One region of the Bacillus sp. V2I10 genome, then DNA from elsewhere that is predicted to be linked to it. Evidence: a T-box and tRNA genes for the amino acid it is inferred to sense, from the RefSeq annotation. Region 1 holds a T-box; the other regions hold tRNA genes.

Evidence for each region. A T-box is a leader RNA that pairs with one kind of tRNA and senses whether it is charged. The one in region 1 lies ahead of metG (methionine--tRNA ligase), so its partner is inferred to be a tRNA-Met.
Region 2: it has a tRNA-Met gene. The T-box ahead of metG (methionine--tRNA ligase) is inferred to sense a tRNA for this amino acid. The anticodon was not compared.
Region 3: it has a tRNA-Met gene. The T-box ahead of metG (methionine--tRNA ligase) is inferred to sense a tRNA for this amino acid. The anticodon was not compared.

Annotation. Positions count from the first base shown of each region.
Region 1 is NZ_JAUSYV010000001.1:976,124-979,445, forward strand. It holds gene metG (methionine--tRNA ligase) at 1-1,432, opposite strand, end outside; T-box leader at 1,487-1,761, opposite strand; gene QFZ72_RS04960 (AAA family ATPase) at 1,809-2,543, opposite strand; gene QFZ72_RS04965 (alpha/beta hydrolase) at 2,594-3,322, opposite strand, start outside.
Region 2 is NZ_JAUSYV010000001.1:1,431,760-1,435,081, forward strand. It holds rRNA gene QFZ72_RS07120 (23S ribosomal RNA) at 1-479, shown strand, start outside; rRNA gene rrf (5S ribosomal RNA) at 607-722, shown strand; tRNA gene QFZ72_RS07130 (tRNA-Val) at 744-819, shown strand; tRNA gene QFZ72_RS07135 (tRNA-Thr) at 882-957, shown strand; tRNA gene QFZ72_RS07140 (tRNA-Lys) at 1,056-1,131, shown strand; tRNA gene QFZ72_RS07145 (tRNA-Leu) at 1,146-1,226, shown strand; tRNA gene QFZ72_RS07150 (tRNA-Gly) at 1,236-1,307, shown strand; tRNA gene QFZ72_RS07155 (tRNA-Leu) at 1,317-1,405, shown strand; tRNA gene QFZ72_RS07160 (tRNA-Arg) at 1,420-1,496, shown strand; tRNA gene QFZ72_RS07165 (tRNA-Pro) at 1,501-1,577, shown strand; tRNA gene QFZ72_RS07170 (tRNA-Ala) at 1,595-1,670, shown strand; tRNA gene QFZ72_RS07175 (tRNA-Met) at 1,702-1,779, shown strand; tRNA gene QFZ72_RS07180 (tRNA-Ile) at 1,786-1,862, shown strand; tRNA gene QFZ72_RS07185 (tRNA-Ser) at 1,879-1,971, shown strand; tRNA gene QFZ72_RS07190 (tRNA-Met) at 2,060-2,136, shown strand; tRNA gene QFZ72_RS07195 (tRNA-Asp) at 2,140-2,215, shown strand; tRNA gene QFZ72_RS07200 (tRNA-Phe) at 2,274-2,349, shown strand; tRNA gene QFZ72_RS07205 (tRNA-His) at 2,389-2,464, shown strand; tRNA gene QFZ72_RS07210 (tRNA-Gly) at 2,481-2,554, shown strand; tRNA gene QFZ72_RS07215 (tRNA-Ile) at 2,559-2,635, shown strand; tRNA gene QFZ72_RS07220 (tRNA-Asn) at 2,670-2,744, shown strand; tRNA gene QFZ72_RS07225 (tRNA-Ser) at 2,750-2,840, shown strand; tRNA gene QFZ72_RS07230 (tRNA-Glu) at 2,855-2,926, shown strand.
Region 3 is NZ_JAUSYV010000001.1:5,019,794-5,023,115, reverse strand. It holds rRNA gene QFZ72_RS25410 (23S ribosomal RNA) at 1-1,391, shown strand, start outside; rRNA gene rrf (5S ribosomal RNA) at 1,520-1,635, shown strand; tRNA gene QFZ72_RS25400 (tRNA-Asn) at 1,651-1,725, shown strand; tRNA gene QFZ72_RS25395 (tRNA-Ser) at 1,730-1,819, shown strand; tRNA gene QFZ72_RS25390 (tRNA-Glu) at 1,834-1,908, shown strand; tRNA gene QFZ72_RS25385 (tRNA-Val) at 1,925-2,000, shown strand; tRNA gene QFZ72_RS25380 (tRNA-Met) at 2,043-2,119, shown strand; tRNA gene QFZ72_RS25375 (tRNA-Asp) at 2,123-2,198, shown strand; tRNA gene QFZ72_RS25370 (tRNA-Phe) at 2,223-2,298, shown strand; tRNA gene QFZ72_RS25365 (tRNA-Thr) at 2,321-2,396, shown strand; tRNA gene QFZ72_RS25360 (tRNA-Tyr) at 2,407-2,491, shown strand; tRNA gene QFZ72_RS25355 (tRNA-Trp) at 2,510-2,583, shown strand; tRNA gene QFZ72_RS25350 (tRNA-His) at 2,611-2,686, shown strand; tRNA gene QFZ72_RS25345 (tRNA-Gln) at 2,718-2,792, shown strand; tRNA gene QFZ72_RS25340 (tRNA-Gly) at 2,852-2,926, shown strand; tRNA gene QFZ72_RS25335 (tRNA-Cys) at 2,935-3,008, shown strand; tRNA gene QFZ72_RS25330 (tRNA-Leu) at 3,028-3,116, shown strand; tRNA gene QFZ72_RS25325 (tRNA-Leu) at 3,137-3,217, shown strand.

The DNA of each region.
Region 1 (3,322 bases):
TGGCGACGGTGCAAGTAAAGAGTGTTTTTTCACAATCAGCAGTGTTTTCTTTAACAGAAATCCAAGGCTTTTGCTCGTCAAAAAATTTATTTATGCGACGAATGAAAGAAAAGAGATGATCGAGAGCTGCTTTAAATTGTCCGCTTTCGATTTGGCTGCTAATCGTTTGATAGAGCTGCTTTATTTCCCGTTCAACTTCGTGGTCAAGAACAGCTGGTCTTACTATTGAAGAAAAAGACTTTTCGATAAACTTAAATGTCCGATTTACGAGATTTCCAAATGCACCGAGCAGCTCGCTGTTATGAGAGCGGATGAATTCACGCCATGAAAAATCGGTATCTCGCTTCTCAGGTGCATTAATGGTCAAGAAATAACGGATGGAGTCCGGATGATAATCCTTAAGGATATCCGGAACCCAAACGGCCCAATTTCCGCTCGTTGATAACTTTTTCTTTTCAATCGTCAAGTATTCGCTTGAGATCATGCGATCCGGGAGTTTCAAGCCGCCAAGTCCCATTAATATTCCAGGCCAAATGATGGAATGAAATGGGATGTTGTCTTTTCCATGAACATAATAGGCTCTAGTATCTCCATCCCAAAATTTCAGCCAATCTTGCTGATTTTCATCAGACCACTGCTTACTTGCTGACAGGTAACCGGATACAGCTTCAATCCAGACATATATTTTCTTCTCTTCATATCCCTTTACAGGAACAGGTACGCCAATCGGAAGATCTCTGGTGGCAGATCTGTCCAGAAGTCCCTCAGATAAATACCGCTGTGTCAGCTTAATGGCATTATCCCGCCACACCTGCGCATCTTCTGCTTTTTTTACATACACTTCAAGTTGTTCTTGCAAGGCTGAAAGCTCAAAGTAATAATGTCCTGTCAGCTTGCCAAGAGGCTCATGACCGCAGAGCTTGCATTTTTTATCAGTCAGCCAAAGCGGGTCAAGAATACTTGCGCAGGCATCACATTGATCTCCTCGTGCATGAGCTGAACAAATTGGGCAGATTCCTTCGACATACCGGTCAGGCAAAAATTGCTGACAATGTCCGCAGTATGCCTGCAGTGTTTCTTTTTCGTAAAGGAATCCGTTTTCCAGCAGGGAAAGAAAAATGTCCTGTACAGCTTGATGGTGATGCGGATGATCTGTGCGTGTATAGCAGTCGTAACTGAACCCGAGCTTTTGAAAGGAATCCGTAAATTCCTTATGATAACGGTCTGCGATAACATGAGCCGGAACATTTTCCTGTATGGCCCTGATTGAAATGGGGGTCCCATTGCAGTCACTTCCTGAGACATATAAAACATCTTCCCCTTTTAAACGATAATATCTTGCTAAAATATCTCCTGGCAATAGACTTGCGATATGACCAATATGCAAGGATCCATTTGCGTAAGGCCATGCTCCTCCAATAAAAATAGACATGTCATTTTTCCTCCTTTTGAACATAAAAAAACCTCATCCATAGACTTAAGTAAGTCTAAGGACGAGGTTTAAATTCGCGGTACCACCTTAGTTTGCAGACCATTCACATGATCTGCCTTTATCCGTACGGAGCACAAAAAAGTGTCGATACGTATGCTGTTGTAACGTCAGCCACCACGTCACAGCCTACAGATGATGACAGTTGACATCATGTTCGGTGTGAAGCTCGGAAGGTCATTTTCAGTGGCGGATTTCTTGCTTCTTTTCAGCTGCCGAAGCTCTCTGTACAGACGTCCGAATCACTTACTTTTCCTCGTCATTGCTTTTCTTGTTTCATTTATTTTATCCAAAAAGAGGAAAGGTGTAAATACTCAGATTATTCTTCTTTAAAAAGCTCTTCCAAAAACCGATTGCGATTCTCCAAAAAATACTTTGTAATCTGATAATGATCCGTCTCCGTATAATCGATTTCAGCTATGCGTTCCGAATCAAAGCTTAGTATATTTGCCCCGGGAAATCCAAGCAGGATAGGAGAATGTGTGGCAATAATAAATTGCGTGTCACCGTCTTTTGTTAAGTCATGAATGATGCGGAGAAGGGTCAGCTGTCTTGATGGAGAAAGAGCAGCCTCTGGCTCATCCAGTAAATAAACAGCTTTCTTTCCGAAACGATTGAGAAAGAGGGATAAAAAAGATTCACCATGTGATTGATGATGGAGTGATTTACCGCCATACGGGCCAAAAACGTCACCTGACAATGGCTCTTCATTTAATTCTTCCAGATAGGATGCAAACTGATAAAAGGACTCAGCTCTTAGGAAAAAGCCATTTTTAACTTTAGGCATCCAGGCAAGCTTGATATACTTTCCTAAATCAGATTGAGAGCTTCTGGTTTCATAAAGATGATGGCTGCCGCCAGCGGTATTAAACCCGCACTGATAGGCAATGGCTTCCATCAATGTCGATTTGCCGGATCCATTTTCACCTGCAAAAAAAGTAACAGGGCTTTTAATTTTAAGTTCATCCAAATGTGAAATTGCAGGAATAGAAAAAGGATACGCTTCAAACGAAGGAATCTCTTCTTTATTTAATTTGATTAATTTTAAAAACATGTTTATCACCTGCTCTTAGTTTAGCAGGAATGCCGGATGAAAGTCATTGGCTAAACGGAAATTTTGTAGAATGGATGACAGCACAAATGAATGTAATCCGAGGTTCTATCTGCAATGATTTCTTTATCGTAATCCATGGAAGCAACGTGATAGGAGTTAGTTAGACTGATGATTTTTTTCATAGATGATGAGACGTTTTCAAAAAGGGCATCGGAGCTGTCCGGAGGGACGACATGGTCTTCTTCGGATTTAAAAACGAGCAGCGGACATGAGACTTCTGAAAGCTTTGGTTTTACAGATTTTATAAGATTAAGGAGATTATGAACGGCTGTAATCGGAACAGCTGAGTAAGTAATTTCTTTGATTCCTTCTGCTTTTATATCCGGTTTTCCTTCTGCAATGAACCTTGGTTCAGTTAGATCTTCGAAAGACTCATATCCAGGCACGCTTAAAGCAGCATTAATCGTAATCACACCGCTGATTTCTTTGTATTTGCCAGCTAAATGCACAGCTAGGATACCGCCCATAGATTGACCTGCAATAAATACTTTCCGGCAGATTTTTTTCAGCTTTAAATAAGCCTGTTCAATGTCTTTGATCCAATCCAGATAACAGCAGGCTTCAAGCTCGTGAGCATCTGTACCGTGACCTTTTAACCGCGGGGCAAGGACGGTAAAGCCTTTATCAGCAAGCAGTTTTCCCAGTTCTCCTACACTTTGAGGTGTTCCGACAAATCCATGGCAAAGCAAAATGCCAATCTCATTTCCTTTATAAAAAAA
Region 2 (3,322 bases), 460 kb from region 1:
GCTCAACGGATAAAAGCTACCCCGGGGATAACAGGCTTATCTCCCCCAAGAGTCCACATCGACGGGGAGGTTTGGCACCTCGATGTCGGCTCATCGCATCCTGGGGCTGTAGTCGGTCCCAAGGGTTGGGCTGTTCGCCCATTAAAGCGGTACGCGAGCTGGGTTCAGAACGTCGTGAGACAGTTCGGTCCCTATCCGTCGTGGGCGCAGGAAATTTGAGAGGAGCTGTCCTTAGTACGAGAGGACCGGGATGGACGCACCGCTGGTGTACCAGTTGTCTTGCCAAAGGCATCGCTGGGTAGCTATGTGCGGAAGGGATAAGTGCTGAAAGCATCTAAGCATGAAGCCCCCCTCAAGATGAGATTTCCCATCACGCAAGTGAGTAAGAACCCTGAAAGATGATCAGGTTGATAGGTCTGAGGTGGAAGCGCGGTGACGTGTGGAGCTGACAGATACTAATCGTTCGAGGACTTAACCACAGTCTAATAAAGTGTAAAACCTAAGTGAATCTTGTTATCAAACGTTATTTAGTTTTGAAAGAATAACTTCTTTCAAAAAAAGCTTGAAATCTTTTGATTTCATAGTATAATAATTTTTGTCACTATGTCTGGTGATGATGGCAAAGAGGTCACACCCGTTCCCATGCCGAACACGGAAGTTAAGCTCTTTAGCGCCGATGGTAGTTGGGGGTTTCCCCCTGTGAGAGTAGGACGTTGCCAGGCTAATGACAAAAATATTCAAGCGGAGGATTAGCTCAGCTGGGAGAGCATCTGCCTTACAAGCAGAGGGTCGGCGGTTCGAGCCCGTCATCCTCCACCATTTATTCTTGTTGTTAACATGCTGCAAAAGAGATCAGCAAAAAAGTATTACTTACCTTATATGCCGGTGTAGCTCAATTGGTAGAGCAACTGACTTGTAATCAGTAGGTTGGGGGTTCAAGTCCTCTTGCCGGCACCATTCGGTCTGAAACCGAATCAAGAAAATCGAGCCACTCCTTGAATAATCTTTCTGAGATTTGGGTGTCTTGCAAAACTAAAGAGTGTTTTCTTAACTAAGTGCCATTAGCTCAGTCGGTAGAGCATCTGACTTTTAATCAGAGGGTCGAAGGTTCGAGTCCTTCATGGCACACCATTTTTCCTTAATATGCGGGTGTGGCGGAATTGGCAGACGCGCTAGACTTAGGATCTAGTGTCTTTGACGTGGGGGTTCGAGTCCCTTCACCCGCATCATATTTTGCGGAAGTAGTTCAGTGGTAGAACACCACCTTGCCAAGGTGGGGGTCGCGGGTTCGAATCCCGTCTTCCGCTCTTACTTGCGCCGGGGTGGCGGAACTGGCAGACGCACAGGACTTAAAATCCTGCGGTAGGTGACTACCGTACCGGTTCGATTCCGGTCCTCGGCACCACTTATATCATATATGCGCCCGTAGCTCAATTGGATAGAGCGTTTGACTACGGATCAAAAGGTTATGGGTTCGACTCCTATCGGGCGCGCCATATACGGGAAGTAGCTCAGCTTGGTAGAGCACTTGGTTTGGGACCAAGGGGTCGCAGGTTCGAATCCTGTCTTCCCGACCATTTCCAACTTTTAATTAGGGGCCTTAGCTCAGCTGGGAGAGCGCCTGCCTTGCACGCAGGAGGTCAGCGGTTCGATCCCGCTAGGCTCCACCAATTAAATAGAATTAATTGACTTTGTTCCTGGGGCGGTGTAGCTCAGCTGGCTAGAGCGTACGGTTCATACCCCGTGAGGTCGTGGGTTCGACTCCCTCCGCCGCTACCAAAAAAAGGACCTTTAGCTCAGTTGGTTAGAGCAGACGGCTCATAACCGTCCGGTCGTAGGTTCGAGTCCTACAAGGTCCACCATTCTATTTAGTCTTTCGGAGGTATACCCAAGTCCGGCTGAAGGGATCGGTCTTGAAAACCGACAGGGGAGTCAAATCCCGCGGGGGTTCGAATCCCTCTACCTCCTCCATTATTATTTTAAATTAGTGAAATATTTACTTCAGCAAACCGATTGATACACAGCATAATCGGATGAGAAAAAACTTGATTATTATTGTCGCGGGGTGGAGCAGTCTGGTAGCTCGTCGGGCTCATAACCCGAAGGTCGCAGGTTCAAATCCTGTCCCCGCAACCAAATGGTCCCGTGGTGTAGCGGTTAACATGCCTGCCTGTCACGCAGGAGATCGCCGGTTCGATCCCGGTCGGGACCGCCATTTTCACTTGATTTGCGCAGTATTAGTAAAATGCTGTGAAGATTTAATTAAAACAAATGGCTTGGTAGCTCAGTCGGTAGAGCAAAGGACTGAAAATCCTTGTGTCGGCGGTTCGATTCCGTCCCAAGCCACCATTTACCTTAATGATGTAAATTGTAAAAAATATAATAGTGGCGGTTGTGGCGAAGTGGTTAACGCACCAGATTGTGGCTCTGGCATTCGTGGGTTCGATTCCCATCAGTCGCCCCATTTTTATATTCATATTGCGGGTGTAGTTTAATGGTAAAACTCTAGCCTTCCAAGCTAATGTCGTGGGTTCGATTCCCATCACCCGCTCCATAATGGGCCTATAGCTCAGCTGGTTAGAGCGCACGCCTGATAAGCGTGAGGTCGATGGTTCGAGTCCATTTAGGCCCACCATTTCTGTTTTGGTGAAATAAGGTTTCAATATTATTCCGCAGTAGCTCAGTGGTAGAGCTATCGGCTGTTAACCGATCGGTCGTAGGTTCGAGTCCTACCTGCGGAGCCATATCTGGGGAAGTACTCAAGTGGCTGAAGAGGCGCCCCTGCTAAGGGTGTAGGTCGCGTAAGCGGCGCGAGGGTTCAAATCCCTCCTTCTCCGCCAGAAAGCCTGTTTTTGGCCCGTTGGTCAAGCGGTTAAGACACCGCCCTTTCACGGCGGTAACACGGGTTCGAATCCCGTACGGGTCATACTTAAAAGAGTGCTGCACATAGTGCAGCGCTTTTTTGTTGATTTTAAATGCTGAAACCTAGATTGTAAATCGGTCAAGTCTATTATGAGATCTTTTAAGTAGTAGTCTTTATTGGTTATGAATCAAGCTGTATCCTCCTTACCGCCTTACTATCCGAAATGATTCTCCTACTCGCAGATTGCCCTTCCAACTATCTAAAAAAAATAGTGTGGTAGCTCGCCAGAATAAATCCGCTTATAAAAAACAACTCAAAATCATTCTGAAAACTCGAATGGAGCTTCTGCTCATCAAAACTTCAGCACAGGTCATAAAAAAGATGATTCACTTTCTTTTCCCCGGCCTAAAAAATATATTTTCAACAAATAATATAAATTTTTATAAAAATATCGAGCGT
Region 3 (3,322 bases), 4.0 Mb from region 1:
AAATCCGCTTCTCATATAAGGCTGAGCTGTGATGGCGAGGGAAATTTAGTACCGAAGTTCCTGATTCCACACTGCCAAGAAAAGCCTCTAGCGAGGTGAGAGGTGCCCGTACCGCAAACCGACACAGGTAGGCGAGGAGAGAATCCTAAGGTGAGCGAGAGAACTCTCGTTAAGGAACTCGGCAAAATGACCCCGTAACTTCGGGAGAAGGGGTGCTTTTTAGGGTTCATAGCCCTGAAAAGCCGCAGTGAATAGGCCCAGGCGACTGTTTAGCAAAAACACAGGTCTCTGCGAAGCCGCAAGGCGAAGTATAGGGGCTGACGCCTGCCCGGTGCTGGAAGGTTAAGAGGAGAGGTTAGCGCAAGCGAAGCTTTGAATTGAAGCCCCAGTAAACGGCGGCCGTAACTATAACGGTCCTAAGGTAGCGAAATTCCTTGTCGGGTAAGTTCCGACCCGCACGAAAGGCGTAACGATCTGGGCACTGTCTCAACGAGAGACTCGGTGAAATTATAGTACCTGTGAAGATGCAGGTTACCCGCGACAGGACGGAAAGACCCCGTGGAGCTTTACTGTAGCCTGATATTGAATTTTGGTACAGCTTGTACAGGATAGGTAGGAGCCTTGGAAGCCGGAGCGCCAGCTTCGGTGGAGGCATTGGTGGGATACTACCCTTGCTGTATTGAAATTCTAACCCACAGCCCTGATCGGGCTGGGAGACAGTGTCAGGTGGGCAGTTTGACTGGGGCGGTCGCCTCCTAAAATGTAACGGAGGCGCCCAAAGGTTCCCTCAGAATGGTTGGAAATCATTCGCAGAGTGTAAAGGCACAAGGGAGCTTGACTGCGAGACCTACAAGTCGAGCAGGGACGAAAGTCGGGCTTAGTGATCCGGTGGTTCCGCATGGAAGGGCCATCGCTCAACGGATAAAAGCTACCCCGGGGATAACAGGCTTATCTCCCCCAAGAGTCCACATCGACGGGGAGGTTTGGCACCTCGATGTCGGCTCATCGCATCCTGGGGCTGTAGTCGGTCCCAAGGGTTGGGCTGTTCGCCCATTAAAGCGGTACGCGAGCTGGGTTCAGAACGTCGTGAGACAGTTCGGTCCCTATCCGTCGTGGGCGCAGGAAATTTGAGAGGAGCTGTCCTTAGTACGAGAGGACCGGGATGGACGCACCGCTGGTGTACCAGTTGTCTTGCCAAAGGCATCGCTGGGTAGCTATGTGCGGAAGGGATAAGTGCTGAAAGCATCTAAGCATGAAGCCCCCCTCAAGATGAGATTTCCCATCACGCAAGTGAGTAAGAACCCTGAAAGATGATCAGGTTGATAGGTCTGAGGTGGAAGCGCGGTGACGTGTGGAGCTGACAGATACTAATCGTTCGAGGACTTAACCACAGTCTAATAAAGTGTATAACCTAAGTGAATCTTGTTATCAAACGTTATTTAGTTTTGAAAGAATAACTTCTTTCAAAAAAAAGCTTGAAATCTTTTGATTTCATAGTATAATAATTTTTGTCACTATGTCTGGTGATGATGGCAAAGAGGTCACACCCGTTCCCATGCCGAACACGGAAGTTAAGCTCTTTAGCGCCGATGGTAGTTGGGGGTTTCCCCCTGTGAGAGTAGGACGTTGCCAGGCTGGTGAAAATATTATTCCGCAGTAGCTCAGTGGTAGAGCTATCGGCTGTTAACCGATCGGTCGTAGGTTCGAGTCCTACCTGCGGAGCCATTTTGGAGAGCTGTCCGAGTGGCCGAAGGAGCACGATTGGAAATCGTGTAGGCGGTAACCCGTCTCAAGGGTTCGAATCCCTTGCTCTCCGCCACTACTTATATAAATGGCCCGTTGGTCAAGCGGTTAAGACACCGCCCTTTCACGGCGGTAACACGGGTTCGAATCCCGTACGGGTCACCAACATCATTTTCACTGCGGAGGATTAGCTCAGCTGGGAGAGCATCTGCCTTACAAGCAGAGGGTCGGCGGTTCGAGCCCGTCATCCTCCACCATCTTTACTGAATAAAGCAGCACAAAACTTCATTTATTATTGTCGCGGGGTGGAGCAGTCTGGTAGCTCGTCGGGCTCATAACCCGAAGGTCGCAGGTTCAAATCCTGTCCCCGCAACCAAATGGTCCCGTGGTGTAGCGGTTAACATGCCTGCCTGTCACGCAGGAGATCGCCGGTTCGATCCCGGTCGGGACCGCCATTCTTAATTAAAAAAGAATAAAATGGCTTGGTAGCTCAGTCGGTAGAGCAAAGGACTGAAAATCCTTGTGTCGGCGGTTCGATTCCGTCCCAAGCCACCATTTTTACTTCATACTATTAAATGCCGGTGTAGCTCAATTGGTAGAGCAACTGACTTGTAATCAGTAGGTTGGGGGTTCAAGTCCTCTTGCCGGCACCACTTACAGTGTGGAGGGGTAGCGAAGTGGCTAAACGCGGCGGACTGTAAATCCGCTCCCTCCGGGTTCGGCGGTTCGAATCCGTCCCCCTCCACCATTTTATAAAAAAGAATATAGGGGCATAGTTTAAAGGTAGAACAGAGGTCTCCAAAACCTCCGGTGTGGGTTCGATTCCTACTGCCCCTGCCAATAATTTAAATCTTATATAGTATAATGGCGGTTGTGGCGAAGTGGTTAACGCACCAGATTGTGGCTCTGGCATTCGTGGGTTCGATTCCCATCAGTCGCCCCATTTTTTACTTAATAGGTTTTTTGTTCTGTTTTGGGCTATAGCCAAGCGGTAAGGCAACGGACTTTGACTCCGTCATGCGCTGGTTCGAATCCAGCTAGCCCAGCCATTTTTCATTAAGAGTCATCTTTGTGCAGCTCCTGCATAAAATACATTACGATACGATTTGCGGAAGTAGTTCAGTGGTAGAACACCACCTTGCCAAGGTGGGGGTCGCGGGTTCGAATCCCGTCTTCCGCTCCAATAGTTGAGGCGGCATAGCCAAGTGGTAAGGCAGAGGTCTGCAAAACCTTTATCCCCGGTTCAAATCCGGGTGTCGCCTCCAATTTTTATTTATCACCCTTGCCGGGGTGGCGGAACTGGCAGACGCACAGGACTTAAAATCCTGCGGTAGGTGACTACCGTACCGGTTCGATTCCGGTCCTCGGCACCATCTTCATCACAATTTCATTTGCCGGTGTGGCGGAATTGGCAGACGCGCACGACTCAAAATCGTGTTCCTCTGGAGTGTCGGTTCGACCCCGACCACCGGTATCAAAGATCTAATGAAATCAAGACTTCAACGATTATGTTGAGGTCTTTTTTTGTGTTTACCAACACGACATAAATAATTCAAAATCGTGTGCGTCGAATCGTGTG